DNA from 4 places in the Burkholderia gladioli genome. Region 2 is predicted to be linked to each of the others. Evidence: predicted binding sites of a transcription regulator. Region 2 holds the regulator's gene; each other region holds the start of a gene.
The links. Region 2 encodes LexA, which represses DNA repair genes until DNA is damaged. Its sites were predicted from a motif close to ACTGTATNNNNATACAGT; they were not measured.

Region 1 (4,376 bases), 2.1 Mb from region 2:
AAAAACGGGGGAGAGGTGAGCGAGGTGGGCTCGGCAGGCGGGAATGGCGGCTTCGCTGCGACCGGAACAGAATGCCCGGCCGGACGACGCGGCGGCGTCGACGACATGGGGTTCGCGATCGGAGGTCATGCTGGGCCTGGGTTCATGGATCGGCTGTCCGCCCGGCTGCGTGACCTTCATCGAACCCGCCGCGCAATGCGGTCGACACGATGGAACGGTGACGACACCTCGCCGGCCGCCGCGCTGGTCGGTGATCGCCGGGACTGCGCCTGGCTGGCGCAACTGGCGTGACACGGGCTCGAATGACGGCATGCGGAAGGTTGAAGCCGAGTTGGAAAACCGAAGGATTTTAGCATATTGGGTATTTGTCGCGATGCCACGAATATCCGGTGTGACCCGCATTGGCAAGCGGATGCAGTGCAGCATCACGGGTCGGACCCGCGTGAGCGCGGCGCCCCGGCGAGCCTCAGAACTCGCCGAATTCGTCCTCGCCGCCCTTGAGCAGCTTGACGATGGTGGCGCTCGTGAAGCCGCGCGCGGCCAGGAAGCGCGCCTGTTTGGCGCGCTCGGCCGGCGTGCCCGGCAGGCTGCCGAACTTCTTGCGCCAGACCGCCTGGGCCCGGCCGAACTCGGTTTCGCGCAACTGCTCGCTGACCGATTCGACCAGTTCCGAATCGACGGCATGGCGCTTGAGCTCGCCGAGGATTCGCGCGCTACCGAGGCGCGAGGCGCGCCGGTGCACCAGGCTTTCGGTGAAACGCGCGTCGGACAGCCAGCCCTCGCGCTCGAGCGCGTCGAGCAGCGCTTCGGGATCGTCGCCCTCCTCCACATAGGGAGCGAGCTTGCGCGCGAGTTCGCTGCGGCTGTACTCGCGTCGCGACAGATAACCAAGCGCGCGGCCTTTCAGTGAGCGGGTCGGGCGCTCCCGCTCGGCACGGCGCGCCTCGCCTGCCGGTTCGGTTGCCTGGCCGGAGGAAGCCGTCGAGGCATCGCGCTCGTCGAACGGGCCGCGCGTGCGGCGCCGGTTGCGGCGCGTGGCGTGTTCGCTGGTGCGGGAATACTGGTCGCCGTCGGCGTTTTCGAAGTGGGTGGGCGCGGCGGGCGCCTCGAAGGGATCGGGGGCGGCGCGGCGACGGCTCGACGATGCCGGGCGGCCGCCGGTAACGGGGGCTTGCGAAGCCGCGGGCCGCGGGCCGGCGGCTGCGTCTACCCGGCCGGCCGTCGGCTGTCGACGAGGCTGCGATGAAGCGCCAGCATCAGCCGGAAAAACAGCCGGCGCTGCCCTGCCCGCCTCCCCACGCACGGCACGCACGCTGCGGGCACGGATGCCGCGCGCAACGTCATGCGCATCGAAGGATTCGTCGGCATCGACCGAGTCGCTCGCGTACACGGGATCGGCCGCTGCCCGCCGCGGGCGCTGAAACGAAACGAGGGCATCGTCCGATGCCCTCGTTTCCGGGCGACCTGCCGGCCGCCCTTCGCGTGAAACCGGCGCCGGCCCGGGTCGATCGGCCTGGCCGCCGTCGCCCGCGCGAGGCTCGCGCGGCGAGGAGGCTGGCGAATCGTCCGGGCGGCCCCGGCTTCGACGCATCACTCTTCTTCGTCCAGGATCTCGGCTTCCGACTGGCCGGCGGCGCCTTCCTGCGGCATGGCCGCCACGCCGAGCGATTCGCGGATGCGGTTCTCGATCTCGAGCGCGATGTCCGGATTCTCGCGCAGGAATTCACGCGCGTTGTCCTTGCCCTGGCCGATCTTGTCGCCGTTGTAGCTGTACCAGGCGCCGGCCTTGTCGACGATCTTGGCTTGCACGCCCAGATCGATGATTTCGCCCTGGCGCGAGATACCCTCGCCGTAGAGGATGTCGAAGATCGATTCGCGGAACGGCGGCGAGACCTTGTTCTTGACGACCTTGACGCGGGTTTCGTTGCCGATCACCTCGTCGTTCTTCTTGATCGAGCCGATCCGGCGGATATCGAGGCGCACCGAGGCGTAGAACTTCAGCGCATTGCCGCCCGTGGTGGTTTCCGGGTTGCCGAACATGACACCGATCTTCATGCGGATCTGGTTGATGAAGATCACCAGGCAGTTCGTGCGCTTGATCGTGCCCGTCAGCTTGCGCAGTGCCTGCGACATCAGGCGAGCCTGCAGGCCCGGCAGCGAATCGCCCATTTCGCCTTCGATTTCGGCCTTCGGCACCAGGGCCGCGACCGAGTCGATCACGATCATGTCGATCGAGCCCGAGCGCACCAGCGCGTCGGTGATTTCGAGCGCCTGCTCGCCCGTGTCCGGCTGCGAGATCAGCAGCTCCGGCACGTTCACGCCGAGCTTGGATGCATATTGGACGTCGAGCGCGTGTTCCGCGTCGATGAAGGCCGCCGTGCCGCCGAGCTTCTGCATCTCGGCGATCACCTGCAGCGTGAGGGTGGTCTTGCCCGACGATTCCGGACCGTAGATTTCGACGACACGGCCGCGCGGCAGGCCGCCGACGCCGAGCGCGATATCGAGGCCGAGCGAGCCGGTGGAGACCACCTGGATATCTTCCTTGGCCTCGGCATCGCCGAGCTTCATGATCGAGCCCTTGCCGAACTGCTTCTCGATCTGGGCCAGCGCTGCCGCCAGCGCCTTGCTCTTTTCCGCGGTCATCCCGGCGCCTTTCTTGCTATCTTCCATGAATCGTCCTTTGCTATGATGAGCAGCGTCTGATTGGGGGGCACCGGGCCTAACTAGCCGTTAGGTGCACGAATGCAGACACTGTATAAAAAAACAGTGGTTTGTGCAAGCCCGAGTTGCGGGTTCCGCACAAGCCCACCCAGACCTTCCGGAGACACCCGCGCCGGCGCCTCTCCAGCGCGCCGCCGGCCGACGGCCACGCACCATGCGAATCCTGATTGCCGAAGATGACAGCATACTCGCGGACGGCCTGACCCGATCACTCCGCCAATCGGGCTATGCCGTCGATCACGTCAAGAGCGGCGTCGAGGCCGACACCGCCTTGTCGATGCAGACTTTCGACCTGCTGATCCTCGATCTCGGCCTGCCGAAGATGCCCGGTCTCGACGTGCTGCGGCGCCTGCGCGCACGCAACTCGGTGCTGCCGGTGCTGATCCTGACCGCCGCCGACAGCGTCGACGAGCGCGTCAAGGGGCTCGACCTGGGCGCCGACGACTACATGGCCAAGCCCTTCGCCCTGAACGAACTCGAGGCGCGCGTGCGGGCGCTCACCCGGCGCGGCGCCGGCGGCGGCCCGACCGTGATCCGCCACGGCTCGCTGAGCTTCGACCAGGTCGGCCGGCTCGCCTACGCCAACGAGCGCGTGCTGGACCTGTCGGCGCGCGAGCTCGGCCTGCTCGAGGTGCTGCTGCAGCGCGTCGGCCGACTGGTCTCGAAGGAGCAACTGGTCGACCATCTCTGCGAGTGGGGCGAGGAAGTCAGCAACAACGCGATCGAGGTCTACGTGCACCGGCTGCGCAAGAAGATCGAGCCGAGCGGCGTGCGGATCCTGACCGTGCGCGGCCTCGGCTACTGCCTGGAGAAGGCCGTGGCAGAATCGGGCGCCGCGGTCGCGCCCGAGGTGCCGGCCGCGCCGGAGCATCAGGCGCCCTCCTCGCCGCTGCGCTGAGGGGCCGCGCGAGCGCGCCGCCATGGCCACGCCGCTTCGTTCCGCCCGCACCAGCAAGCACGCCACGCGCCGCCCGGCCGACGTGCGCGACGCGGAACGCGACGCCCGCTACGAAAATCCGTTTGCCCCGCCCGACGAGGGCGAATCCGCCGACACGGCGCGCCCGCGTTCGCTGTTCGGCGAGATCCTCGACTGGATGCTCGCGCCACTGCTGCTGCTCTGGCCGATGAGCATCGCCGTCACCTACCTGGTCGCCAAGACCATCGCCAACGGCCCCTTCGACCGCGCGCTGGAAACCGATGCCTATGTGCTCGCGCGGCAGATCACGCCCGTCAATGGGGCGGCCGAGCTGGTGCTGCCCAAGGCCACGCTCGACCTGCTGCGCGCCGACAATGTCGACAGCGTCTATTACCAGGTGCTCGGCACGCGCGGCGAGCTGGTGGCCGGCGAGGCCGACCTGCCGCTGCCGCGCGACGACGACCGGCCGCCGCCCGGCGTGGTGCTGTTCCGCGACGACCTCCTTCGCGGCAACGACATCCGCGTCGCCTACACCACCGTCGCGCTGGGCGGCTCGAGCGGCTCGCAGCCGGTGCTGGTCCAGGTCGGCGAAACGCTGGACAAGCGCAACGCGCTGGCCAACGACATCATCAAGGGCGTGATCCTGCCGCAGTTCGTGATCCTGCCGCTGGCCATCGTGCTGGTCTGGTTCGGGCTGTCGCGCGGGCTCGCGCCGCTGACCGCGCTGCAGGCCCATATC
Region 2 (4,376 bases):
ATCTCGCGCTCGAGCTGAAGGCCGAGACACACCTGCTGTCGGTGGTCGACATGCGCTCGACCATCGCGCAAAGCGCGGGCCTGCTGACCGACGTCGCCTGCGGCCGCTTCGAGGAGACGGCGCGCGAGATCCTGCAGGAAGGGGTGGACTGGCTGACCGAGCGCGGCGTGCAGGCGCAAGGCCATTTCGCCTTCGGTTATCCGATCGAGGAGATCGCGAACCTCGCGAAGGCCTTGAATGTCGACCTGGTGGTGGTCGGCCACCGCTGTCGCAGCGGCCTGTCGCGCTGGTGGATGGGCGCGGGCAATACGCAACTGCTCGACCGCGTGTCCTGCAGCATCCTGGTGGCCTGCTCTTCGTCGGACGAGCAGCGCGAGGAGCGGGCCAAGGAGCGCGAAGCGGCTCTCGCCGGCAGCGGCGCTGCATAGATCAGGGTATCCGTGGACGGGCGGACTAAGCCGCCCGGAACGGCGCCATGCCGGTTGAGGCAACCGGCATGAACGCCATGATTCACTTCCTCGTCGCGCCTGCCGGCGCGACATGCTCAGCGATGCAGATCGATCGCGCTGAGCTTCCATCCGAACAGCCCGCTGCGCCGGAAGATCGCCGCATAGCGCGCGCCATCGACATCCTTCCGATACACGACGACGAATTCGTCGATCCCGTTATAGGCCGCGCTCGCCTGCGGCGCCGCGGGCTTGCCTGCGTTGCTACCGCTGGTGGGTGCCGGTGCTGCCGGGCTCGGCGCGGCCGGCGGCGCGCTGCCCTGGCCGGCAGGCGCGGCGGCCGTGGGCGCGGGCTGGTCGAGCGAGGGCGGATGCTCGCCCGGATCGGCCTTGGGCGGCAGGCCGCTGAGCAGTGCGGCCACGCCTTCGGGCGTCGCATAGGCATCGACCAGCGGCCCGATCAGCGCCGAGCCGATCACCGCGCCCAGCATCGCCAGCGGATTATTGTGCCGCTGCAGGTCGATGCGCCGCATCAACTCCTCGGTCAACTGCTGCTTGAGGCTCGCGCGCAGGGCCGGATAGTCGACATGGCGGCTGATCGCCTCGGCGTCGCGCGTGTCGACGGCCTGTTTCAGCTCGCGCAGCGCGAGATAGGGCGAGGCATAGGCATAAACGATCGTCGCCAGCACCAGCAGCGCGAGGGCGACGACGAGGAGCGGCTTGAACCGGCCGCCGCGGGAGGGGGAGAGGGGCACCAGGCCTCCATGGGATACGGACTCTAGCTAGAGACGTATCAGACGGCCGAACGTTCCTCGGCGATGCATCGATCGATCATGCGGCACACCGCATCGATCGTGCCCACCATGATCAGGCGCGACGGCCCGTGGTAGACGCGCACCGGCGCGCGCCGTGCCGGTTCCGCATGATGCAGCCCCGCGTTGAGCGAGACGCGCGCGAAGGCCGGCAGGGCCGAGGGCAGCAGCGAGGCCTGCTCCGCCACCGCGGCGGCCGGCGCCGGCGCGACGGCGTCGGGCGCGGCGCTGCCGAGCGGTGCGCAGGGCATGCGCCCCCGCAGGTGACGCAGGCGGCCGAATTGACGGAAGGGCAGCAGGCGGGCGAGGCGTTCCATGGCGTTCTCCAGGTCGAGCGGAGGAAACAAGGCAAAGCACAGGACGATGCGCAGCACAACGCGCAGGCAATACTCGGCCAGTGCGCGCACGGCGCACCAGCAGGATGGATGGCGCCGCAGCGCCCGGGATCAGAATTCGCCGGAGCGGATCAGGCCGACGGCGATGCCTTCCAGCGCGAACTCGGCGCTGCCGGCCTTCACGAAGATGTTTTCGTAATCGGGGTTCTCGGCGATCAGTTCGATGCCGGAGGAATGACGCTTGAGGCGCTTGACGGTGACGTCGTCGCCGAGCCGCGCGACGATGATCTGGCCGTCCTTGGCCTCGCTGCGCTTCTGCACGGCGAGCAGGTCGCCGTCGAGGATGCCGGCGTCGCGCATCGACAGCCCGCGCACCTTCAAGAGGTAATCGGGCTTGCTGGAGAACAGCGCGGGATCGCAGGTGTAGTTCTGGGAGATGTGCTCTTGCGCGAGGATCGGGCTACCTGCCGCGACGCGGCCGACCAGCGGCAGCGAGAGCTGCATCAGCGCCGCGTGCGGCAGCGTGAGCTGGTGCGGGGCGTCGTCGCCGAGCAGGCGGATGCCGCGCGAGGCGCCGGCGGCCAGCTCGATCACGCCCTTGCGGGCCAGCGCCCGCAGGTGTTCCTCGGCCGCGTTCGGCGAGCTGAAGCCCAGCTCGGCCGCGATTTCCGCGCGGGTGGGCGGGAAGCCCGAGCGCTCGATCGCGCGACGAATCAAGTCGAACACTTGCTGCTGGCGTGCGGTGAGTTTGGTCATGGTCAACTGTATGGATAGACAGTGATCTGTATTTTTATACAGTAGTTCGGGAATTTCAAGCGTTACTTGAAGTTCGTCGCTATGACGTCGGTTCCGACGCGATCGAGCGACGTCAGAACGGCGGTTTCGATGCCTCAACCGTCCGCCGGGCGGTCTTTACCACTTTTGCTTCTTAAAAAATGAGGAACGATTATTTTTAATGATGAAAGCCGTTCGCTAGACTGCCCTGACATTGCTAATAACGACCCACGAACCTTTGGAGATCATCGGATGGTCAAGCGCAACACGGGGCTGGCTGGCGGCGTCCGCCGCCTGGTCGCAACACTGGCATTCGGCGCGGTGGCGCTGGGCGCCGCCACGCACGCACTGGCGGACACCACGCTGCTGAACGTCTCCTACGATCCGACCCGCGAGTTGTACCAGGACGTCAACCAGGCCTTCGGCAAGGAATGGAAGGCCAAGACCGGCGAGACCGTCAACTTCAAGCAGTCGCACGGCGGCTCGGGCGCGCAGGCGCGCTCGGTGCTCGACGGGCTGCAGGCCGACGTGGTCACGCTGGCGCTGGCCTGGGACATCGACGCGCTGGCCAACAAGGGCCTGGTCGCCAAGGACTGGCAGAAGCGCCTGCCCGACAACGCCTCGCCCTATACCTCGACCATCGTGTTCCTGGTGCGCAAGGGCAATCCGAAGGGCATCAAGGACTGGGACGACCTGATCAAGCCGGGCGTGTCGATCGTCACGCCGAACCCGAAGACCTCGGGCGGCGCGCGCTGGAACTACCTGGCGGCCTGGGCCTATGCGCTGCACAAGCCGGGCGGCAACGAGCAGAGCGCCAAGGATTTCGTCTCCAAGCTCTACAAGAATGCCGGCGTGCTCGATTCGGGCGCACGCGGCGCGACCACCAGCTTCGTGCAGCGTGACATCGGCGACGTGCTGATCGCCTGGGAGAACGAGGCCTTCCTGTCGCTGAAGGAATTCGGCCCGGACAAGTTCCAGATCGTGGTGCCCTCGGTCAGCATCCTGGCCGAGCCGCCGGTGGCGGTGGTCGACAAGGTGGTGGACAAGAAGGGCGACCGCAAGCTGGCCGAGGCCTACCTGAACTTCCTCTACAGCAAGGAAGGCCAGGAGATCGCCGCGCGCAACTACTACCGTCCGCGCTCGAAGGACGTGCCGGCCGAGCTGACCAAGCAGTTCCCGAAGCTCAAGCTCTACACGGTGGACGACACCTTCGGCGGCTGGACCAACGCGCAGAAGACGCACTTCGCCGACGGCGGTGTGTTCGATTCGATCTACAAGCCGCAGTAAGCGCTGCGCACGTGGCTTGAGCGGCGGGCGGCGTGCCGCTGAACGGTGAACCGCCCGGCCGCGGAAGTCGGAAAGACGCAAAGGCAGGACGGCAGTATCGAGGCCGCGCGGCCCGCAACCGGCACGCGCGGCCCGACATAACGACGATCGAACGCGCGGCCGGCCGGATTCTTCCGGCGGCCGCGCATCCCATGTCAACCAAGGAAGCGCATTTCGCATGACGACGTACACCTTCCGCAAGCCGAGCGCGCTGCCCGGCTTCGGCGTGACGCTCGGCATCACGGTGGCCTATCTGAGCCTCGTGGTGCTGATCCCGCTCGCCGCCACCTTCCTGAAGACGGCGACGCTGAGCTGGGACCAGTTCGTGGCCGCCACCACCTCGGCGCGCGTGCTGGCCTCCTACCGGCTGACCTTCCTGTCCGCGCTCGGCGGCGCCGTGATCAATGCCGTGTTCGGCTTCCTGGTCGCCTGGGTGCTGGTGCGCTACCGGTTTCCGCTCAAGCGCCTGGTCGACGCGATCGTCGACCTGCCGTTCGCGCTGCCGACCTCGGTGGCCGGCATCTCGCTGGCCGCCGTCTACGCGCAGAACGGCTGGCTCGGCCAGTATCTCGCGCCGCTCGGCATCAAGGTGGCGTTCACGCCGCTGGGCGTGCTGGTGGCGCTGACCTTCATCGGCCTGCCCTTCGTGGTGCGCACCGTGCAGCCCGTGCTCGAGGATTTCG
Region 3 (4,376 bases), 740 kb from region 2:
GGTCGAACCGTGTCCAGTTCATGCTCGAGCCAGTGATGGCAGGCTTCGATTTCACGTTGCATCGGCGTTTTGTGCAAACGGCGCTTGCCGCGCGGCTCCCACTTGAAATGCTTCACTGCATTGGTCAGATAAACCTGGTCGCGCAATAGACCCGCGCGCTCGATGGCAAGGTCGAGCAGTTGTCCCGCCGGCCCGACGAACGGTTGTCCGCTCAGGTCTTCCTGATCGCCCGGTTGCTCGCCGATCAACATGATTCGAGCGCTGCTCGGCCCCGCGCTGCCTACCGCCTGCGTGGCGTTACGCCACAAGTCGCAACGTCGGCAAGCATCCAGCGAAGAGGCTTGCTCTCGAACCGGTTGCGCCACCTCGGCTTCGACAGCAATCGCCTTGCCGTTCAGCGTGCCGATACCGCTGGCTTGAGCGAGCCGCCGCGCACCGCTTCTGGCTTCGCTGATCATGCCGGGAATCAAACGGGCCTCAGGCAAGCCCTTCCAGAAACGTACCGGCATATGCTGCTCCAGCGCGGTTTCGTTCAGTCGCGCCGGGTTGAACGTGCTCCGGTAATACGCGATCCACAATGCCTCGGCCTCATCCTCGGTGTCATGACGATGATCGCCCGGCAACGCGCGACGCGCGTCCAGATGCAACTGGCTGCCGTCCCAGAAGGCCGCGCCGCGAGGTGTGGTGATGAGCCACGAGGATCGGCCCATGCGCTGCGCGAAATGTTCCGCTGCCCATTCGAGCACGTCGTGCTCGGGTTCGTACCATGCGAGGTATTCGGGAACGGCCTGGGCATCCGGCTGCTTGCGAAATCGCACATAGGCGATCATGTCGTGCTGCGCGCGGCGCACGCTCTTGGCCATGCGGTAAAGCCGTGCGCCGTCGGTATCGGCGGGCGATGCCGCCGAGCGGTCGCCGTGATGCCAGCGCCACAGCACCTTGTACAAGAACGCCCAGCGCTGGGGATCGCGAAACGATGCGGCGTCTCTCAGCAGCGCCGCGAACGCCTTCGACACCTGAACCTCGGCCAGGCGAGTCGAAGCCGCGGCCGTGCCTGGCGATGCCGGCGCGTAGTCGATCGAGGCTTGCTGCTGCGGCATCTCGATAGCCTCCGCGAGACGCCAGTGGATCGACGCCGGCGGAAGGTCTTCAGCGAGCGCCGCGAGCGAGGCCGCGCGCCACGCGGCAAAGCGATCCTCGATCACGATGGTGCGCATCGGCCTTCCTCACAACAGCGCGAGTTGCACCGGCGGCGGCGCGAGTACGCGGCGCAGCGCCTCGGACGACGCATCATGCAGGGCGGCGCGATAATCCTGCGTCACCACGAACGGCCGGATCTTCTCCATCGGACAGCGCAGCCGCACCAGATCCTCGTAACGGACACGACGCGTGCGCCGCAACTCCACGATGCGTTTTGCGTTACGCATGCCGATGCCGGGCACGCGCGCGATCGCGCGAAGCGGCGCGCGGTTGAGGTCGACAGGAAAATGTTCGCGATGAGCGAGCGCCCAGGCGAGCTTCGGATCGATGTCGAGCGCCAGGTCCGCGCTGCTCCCGAACAGCTCGTCCGCATGGAAGCCGTAGCCGCGCAGCAGAAAGTCGGCTTGATAAAGCCGATGTTCGCGCAGCAGAGGCGGCGCCTGCGCGGGCAAGGCGGACGGGCTGTCTGGAATGGGACTGAAGGCCGAGTAGTAAACGCGCTTGAGCTTGAACGAGCCGTAGAGCGATTCGGCCGTCTGCAGGATGGTGCGATCGTTCGTCTGGTCGGCCCCGACGATCATTTGCGTGCTTTGCCCGGCCGGCGTGAACGGCGGCGCTTTGGTCTCGGCCTGCGCCTCTTCCTGCGCAAGCCGGATCGATCCCATCGCCAGCTTGATGGTTCGCACGTTCTTTTCCGGCGCGAGGCGCGCGAGACTGCCGTCCGTCGGCAATTCGATATTCACGCTCAGACGATCCGCATAGCGACCGGCTTTCGCGATGAGCTCCGGGTCCGCGTCGGGAATGGTCTTGAGATGCAGATAACCGCGGAACTGGTGGTCCTCCCGCAGCGACTGCGCCACGCGCACCAATTGTTCCATCGTGTAGTTGGACGAGCGGATGATGCCCGAACTCAGGAACAGGCCGTCGATATAGTTGCGTCGGTAAAAATCGAGCGTGAGATCGACGACTTCCTCGGGCGTGAAGCGCGCGCGCGGCACGTTGCTGGAGCGGCGGTTCACACAGTACTGGCAGTCGTACAGGCAAAAGTTGGTGAGCAGGATCTTGAGGAGCGACACACAGCGCCCGTCCGGCGTGAAGCTGTGGCAGATGCCCGCGCCGGTGCTGGCACCGAGCCCGGAAATACCGCGCGAGCCGCGCTTGGGCGCGCCGCTGCTGGCGCAGGATGCATCGTACTTCGCCGCGTCGGCCAACACCTCGAGCTTCTTTTGCAGTTCCACGTCGCCACCGATACTGTATATGCGTACAGTATTTTACGTGGGCCGGCGGCGGGCGCAAGCGGAATATGAAAGGGTTTTTGGGGTGGAATCGAAGGGGCGGGCCGCGAAGCGAGCGGGGCGCGACACTGGACGCGCGAGATGCACGGTATCGCGAGCTAGGATTTTTCCAGTTGGCGATGGAAAACCGAAGGCGGGACGCCAAAGTATCGCCGGAACATCGCGGTAAACGCGCTGGGGCTGCTGTAGCCGCAATCCAGGGCGATATCGATGATTCTCCTGCCCTGAGCCAGTTGCCGGAGGGCGAACAGGAATCTGGCCTGGTCCCGCCATTGCCCGAATGTCATACCCGTCTCCTTCTGGAAGAGACGATGCACGGTCTTGGCGGTGACGCCCAGCGTGGCGGCCCATTGGCCGACCGTCGAGGCATTGGCGGGATCGTCGACGAGGGCCGCGCAAATCGACTTGATGCGGGCATCCTGAGGCGCCGGGAGATGCAGCGGTAGAACGTCCGCTGTCAGCAGTTCGTCGGCAAGCAGGCGCATGAGTCGGCCGTCCCGCGTGTCGTCCGAATAATCCCGCGGGACGCGCACGGCGGCCACGACGAGTTCCCGCAGGAGAGGGGAGACATTGATCACGCAGCTCTCCAGAGGCAGACCGATGGCCGCGGCATCGATGAATACCGTGCGCATCTTGACATCCCCCGACATCTTCACCACATGCTCGACGCCGGCAGCGAGCCATAGCGCCCTGTTCGGCGGCACCACCCACGAACAGGCCATCGACCGGACCACCATCACGCCCTCGATCGCATACAGCAGTTGAGCCTTGGGATGCGCGTGCCAGCCGGTGGACGTCCCGCTCGGCCAGTTCACGTCCATCGCGCACATCGCGCGGTCCGTGTCGTGGAAGTCCAGGTGCTTCAGGGCGAGATTTTCGATCATGTCCCTATCTCTACAGTTGCTGCCACTATAGAGTCAGACTGACTACTTGGGAAGGCGTAGCCTCGGGGTTCTCGAAGCCTTTCTCCGACGAGTCGCCATGAAGCACAAAGCTGCCTACCTGTTTCCCTTTTTCACGATCGTGATCTGGTCGGGAAACGTGATCGTGTCCCGCCTGTCGGCCCATACCATCGGCCCTGGGGCGATCACGTTCTATCGCCTGCTCCTTGCCGTTCTCATCATGAGCGTGTTTGTCGCCAGGCCAGCCTGGCGCAATCGCGACGAGATCTGGCCGCACATCGGCAAGCTGGCCATACTCGGTTTCCTGGCGCTGTGTTTCTTCCAGGTGCTCTCGTACACGGCGGCCTCGTCGACCACGGCAACCAACCTCGCGGTCTTCACCGCGCTGACGCCGCTGCTCACCGTGGTTCTGAGCGCGTTCTTCCTCGAGGACACTCCCACGGTCGGCATGGTCGGTGGCGGCGTGCTTTCGCTGATCGGCCTGATCTACCTCGTCAGCAAGGGCAACCCGGTTTCGCTCTTCGATAATGGCGCGCATCCCGGCGATCTGTTGATCTTCGTGGCAGCGATCGGTTATGCACTGTACGGCGTCCTGCTCAAGCGATGGAATCTTCCCGTCACCGGCTGGCAGTCGACCTACGTGCAGTCCATCTGCGCGCTGGTCGTGATGTTGCCGGCCTTCCTCGTCACGCCTCCGGCATCGCGGCAACTGAACGCCGCGACGCTGCCGTTGATCGCCTATGCGGGCGGACTGGCCTCGGTGGTGCTGCCGTTCTTGTGGGTTCGCGGCGTGCATGTGCTCGGCCCCAACCGCTGCGCGATATTCATGAACCTGCTGCCGGTGCTCACGGCCGTCATCGCCATCGGCATGCTCGGCGAGCCGGTTCGTGCGTACCACGTGATCGGCGGTGGCATCGCGCTGATCGGCGTGGCATGCGCGGAGTGGTTTCGTCGGCCGCTGCGAGGCGCGGCCCCCGAC
Region 4 (4,376 bases), 1.4 Mb from region 2:
GAAGCTGCGCGAGCAGCGCTACGCGTTCTCGGAAAACGAGGTCAAGCAGTACTTCCCGGAACCGGCCGTGCTGAAGGGCCTGTTCACCGTCACCGAGACGCTGTTCGGCGTGAAGATCCGCCGCGACGAGGCGCCGGTCTGGCATCCCGACGTGCGCTTCTTCCGCGTCGAGAACGCCGACGGCAGCCTGGTCGCGCAGTTCTATCTCGACCTCTACGCGCGCGAGGGCAAGCGCGGCGGCGCCTGGATGGACGATGCGCGCTCGCGCGCCCGACGCGCGGCCGGCCTGCAGACGCCGGTGGCCTACCTGACCTGCAACTTCTCGGCGCCGATCGGCGACAAGCCGGCCTGCTTCACGCACGACGAAGTGATCACGCTGTTCCACGAGTTCGGCCATGGCCTGCACCACATGCTCACGCGCGTCGACGAGCTCGGCGTGTCGGGCATCAACGGCGTGGAATGGGATGCGGTCGAGCTGCCCTCGCAGTTCATGGAGAACTTCTGCTGGGAATGGGACGTGCTGCCCTCGATGTCCTCGCACGTCGAGACCGGCGCCTCGCTGCCGCGCGCGCTGTTCGACAAGATGCTGGCCGCGAAGAACTTCCAGAGCGGGCTGGGCACACTGCGCCAGATCGTGTTCTCGATGTACGACATGCTGCTGCACGTCGATTTCGATCCGGCCGGCGCCAGCAACGCGGTGGAGTTCGCGCGCGAGATCAACGAGCGCTTCCACGTGATCCCGCAGGCACCGTTCTCGCGCTGGCCGAACACCTTCAGCCATATCTTCGCGGGCGGTTACGCGGCCGGCTACTACAGCTACAAGTGGGCCGAGGTGCTGTCGGCCGACGCCTACGCGGCCTTCGAGGAAGCGGCCAAGGCGAGCGGCACGGTGCTCGACGCGGCCACCGGCACGCGCTATCGCCGCGAGATCCTCGAAGTGGGCGGCAGCCGACCGGCGATGGACTCGTTCAAGGCCTTCCGCGGCCGCGAGCCGGAGATCGACGCGCTGCTGCGCCACAACGGCATGGCCGCCGGCACGCAGCCGCACTGAGGCGCCGCCAGGGCGCCTGATCGACACGCGCCGGCCGTAGCCGGCACGTGTCGAATATGTCGAACACCGACCAACGGCATCCACCTCGCGTGGATGCCGTTTTTTCATGCGCACGCGCTGTCCGCTTCGTCGTCACCCTCCTCGATCGAGACTTCGGGCGCCGGGTCCTCGTCGTCGTCGAACAACGCGATCTGGCCGTGGCGCTCGGCCGTGTCCTCGTCGACCCTCACGCCCACGCCGAGCAGCCGCACCGGCTGGCGCCGCCGCTCCAGTCCCTTCTCGAGCAGCGCGACGGCCGTGCCCGCATCGCTGCGATCGGCCACGCACTCGACCGTGGTGCGCTGGAAATCGGCGAAGCGGATCTTCACGAACAGCTTGCGGATGGTCTTGCGCGAGTGGGTGCGCTCGATGCGCGTGTCGAGCTGGACCACCAGCTTGCGCAGTTCCTCGGCGCACTGCTCGGGCGTGACGAGATCGGCCACATAGGTGGTCTCCACGCTGACCGACTTGCGCTCGCGATCGGCATGCACGCGCCGCTCGTCGATGCCGCGCGAGAGCTCGTGCAGACGCCGGCCGAAGGCGCCGAACTCGCGATGCAGGTCGAACAGCGACCAGTCGCGCAACTGCGCGCAGGTCTCGATGCCGAGCCGTTCGAGCCTCCCGGCGGTCACCCGGCCGACGCCGAACAGCTTGCGCACCGGCAGCGCCGCCACGAAGGCCTCGACCTGATGCGGGCGCACCACGAACAGGCCGTCGGGCTTGTTCCAGTCGGAGGCGATCTTGGCGATGAACTTGTTCGGCGCGACGCCGGCCGAGACCGTCACGCCGACCGTGTCGCGCACGCGCTCGCGGATCTCGCGCGCGATCAGGGTGGCGCTGCCCTGGCAGCGCTCGGTGCCGCTGACGTCGAGATAGGCCTCGTCGAGCGAGAGCGGCTCGACCTCGGGCGTGTAGTCGCGATAGATCGCCATGATCGCGCGCGAGGCGATGCGGTACTTGTCCATCGAGGGCGGCAGGATCAGCAGCTCGGGGCACTTGCGCACCGCCAGCGCCGAGGACATCGCCGAATGCACGCCGAAGCGCCGCGCCTCGTAGTTGCAGGTGGCGATCACGCCGCGCCGGTCGGGCCGCCCACCCACCGCGAGCGGCCGGCCGCGCAGCGAGGGATCGTCGCGCATCTCGACCGAGGCGTAGAAGCAGTCGCAGTCGAGGTGGATGATCTTGCGCGCGAACCCGGCCGCGCCGCCCGGCGAGGCGGACGGCGCGGCGGATTCCATGGCGGGGGCGGCAGCGAGCGGTTTCAAGGTGACGACACTGTACAAAAAAACAGTGTCGCCGTGTTGAGGGATCGCTTGGAAAAGATAAAGGGTTGGAGCAGCCGCGCGGCATTGCGATGCCGCGCCATGCCGCCCTTATTGCCGGAACACGGCCAGCTTGGTGGCGAGCCCGAGGAAGAAGGCGCCCAGCGTGCGGTCGATCCAGGCCGCCATGCGCCGGCTGGCGCGAAAACGCTGTGCCAGGCGATCGCCGAACAGGATCAGCGGCGGCTCGATCACGGCCGCCACCGCGATGATCAGCACGCCGTGCAGGCCGAGCTGCAGCGGCACCGGCCCGGCGCCGGCCACCACGAACTGCGGCAGCAGGGCCAGGAAGAAGATCGCGACCTTGGGGTTGAGGATGTCGATCAGCACGCCCTGCAGGAACACCTGCATGGGGCTGCGTTGGCGGGTCGGCTCGTCGAGCTGGAAGGCGACCGACTTCGACCGGAGCGCCTGGATGCCGAGCCAGCTCAGGTAGATCACGCCCACCCACTTCACCACCAGGAACAGGCTGGCCGAGGTGTAGAGGATCGCCGACAGGCCGATCGCGGCGCACATCACATGGAATAGCGCGCCGCTCCAGACCCCGAGCATCGCGGCGAAACCGTGGCGCCGGCCGCTCTTGACGGTATGGCCGAGCATGAAGGCCAGGTCCGGCCCCGGCGTGACGTTGAGCAGCACGGCCATGCCCAGGAAGGCCAGCCAGTGGGCGGAATCGTAGTGGAGCATCGCCATCCCCTGAATTCGATCGGCGGCACGGATCGCCTCGCGCGTCGTGCCTGTCCGGCAGAGCATACGGCAGGCGCTTTCGCCCGATCAATCCCCGCGTGCGCCGCCGTGTGCCTGCGTCGTGTGCCGCGCGGGCGGCTCGACGCACCGTCACGGTCGGATCGCTTGAGGATCCGTACCGGTCGTTCGGACTCCAGGTGTACCGCCGCGCGCCGGGTTCGCCGCCTATACTCGACCAGCCCAATCACCAACAGGAACACCGGAATGAAGACGATCGGCCTGATCGGCGGGATGAGCTGGGAATCGTCGGCGGAATACTACCGGATGATCAACCGCGCCTCGAAGGCGCGGCACGGCGGCCACCACAACGCGAAGAGCGTGATGGTGACGGTCGATTTCGCCGAGATCGAGGCGCTGCAGCGCGCCCGGGACTGGGACGCGCTCGGCGCGCGCATGGCCGACGCGGCGCGACAGTTGCAGTCGGCCGGCGCCGACGTCGTGGTGCTGACCACCAACACCATGCATCGCGTGGCCGACGCGATCGAGCGCGCGGTCACGCTGCCCTTCCTGCACATCGCCGATCCGACCGGCGCCGCGCTGCGCGCGGCCGGCGTGGAGCGGGTCGCCCTGCTCGGCACGCGCTACACCATGGAACTGCCGTTCTACGCGGCGCGGCTGGCCGAGCGTTTCGGCATCGAGGTGCTGACGCCGGACGCCGAGGATCGCGACACGGTCCATCGCGTGATCTACGAGGAGCTTTGCCACGGCCTGATCGAGCCGGCCTCGCGCGCCGCCTACGCGGCCATCATCGGCCGGCTGGCCGCGCGCGGCGCGCAGGCGGTGATCCTCGGCTGCACCGAGATCACGCTGCTGATCGGCGAGCGCGATTCGCCGCTGCCGGTGTTCGATACCACCGCGCTGCACGCGCAGGCCGCGGTGGATTTCGCGGCGGCCTGAACTTCGCCCGGACGACGCCAGCCGCTGCCTCAGATCCCCGTCAAACCCTGCAGGCTGATCTTCGACTGCGTGTTGGCGGGTTGTTCCCCGAGCTTGCTCAGCGCACCGTCGGCACCGATCGCGTAGGCCACGATCTTGTCGTCGCCGGCATAGTCCTGGTAGAGGAACTTGCCGTCCGGGCTGACCCAGGAATCGTTGGCGAAGGCCGAGCTCTGGCCCGCGACCGGCGTTTCGGTGGCCGCCGAGGCGTTGACCAGCGTGAGCTTGCCGGCACCGTCGATCGAGAACAGCGAGACCGCGCCGCTGCCGTTGCCGATGTA

Region 1: recA (recombinase RecA) is a predicted target of LexA. The motif match lies at 2,751-2,768, and genes of this name have one in related genera.
Region 3: BM43_RS35695 (putative DNA modification/repair radical SAM protein) is a predicted target of LexA. The motif match lies at 2,451-2,468, and genes of this name have one in related genera.
Region 4: dinB (DNA polymerase IV) is a predicted target of LexA. The motif match lies at 2,365-2,382, and genes of this name have one in related genera.

Annotation. Positions count from the first base shown of each region.
Region 1 covers NZ_CP009323.1:906,428-910,803, forward strand. The annotation lists gene BM43_RS39250 (hypothetical protein) at 1-291, shown strand, start outside; gene recX (recombination regulator RecX) at 467-1,591, opposite strand; gene recA (recombinase RecA) at 1,591-2,670, opposite strand; gene BM43_RS20975 (response regulator transcription factor) at 2,876-3,619, shown strand; gene BM43_RS20980 (sensor histidine kinase) at 3,642-4,376, shown strand, end outside.
Region 2 covers NZ_CP009323.1:3,522,153-3,526,528, forward strand. The annotation lists gene BM43_RS32820 (universal stress protein) at 1-428, shown strand, start outside; gene BM43_RS32825 (DUF2939 domain-containing protein) at 545-1,201, opposite strand; gene BM43_RS32830 (hypothetical protein) at 1,240-1,575, opposite strand; gene lexA (transcriptional repressor LexA) at 1,705-2,349, opposite strand; gene BM43_RS32840 (sulfate ABC transporter substrate-binding protein) at 2,620-3,654, shown strand; gene cysT (sulfate ABC transporter permease subunit CysT) at 3,872-4,376, shown strand, end outside.
Region 3 covers NZ_CP009323.1:4,261,779-4,266,154, reverse strand. The annotation lists gene BM43_RS35700 (UdgX family uracil-DNA binding protein) at 1-1,217, opposite strand, end outside; gene BM43_RS35695 (putative DNA modification/repair radical SAM protein) at 1,227-2,438, opposite strand; gene BM43_RS35690 (AraC family transcriptional regulator) at 2,594-3,379, opposite strand; gene BM43_RS35685 (DMT family transporter) at 3,477-4,376, shown strand, end outside.
Region 4 covers NZ_CP009323.1:293,885-298,260, forward strand. The annotation lists gene BM43_RS18150 (M3 family metallopeptidase) at 1-1,051, shown strand, start outside; gene dinB (DNA polymerase IV) at 1,156-2,328, opposite strand; gene BM43_RS18160 (LysE family translocator) at 2,464-3,099, opposite strand; gene BM43_RS18165 (aspartate/glutamate racemase family protein) at 3,364-4,056, shown strand; gene BM43_RS18170 (lactonase family protein) at 4,086-4,376, opposite strand, start outside.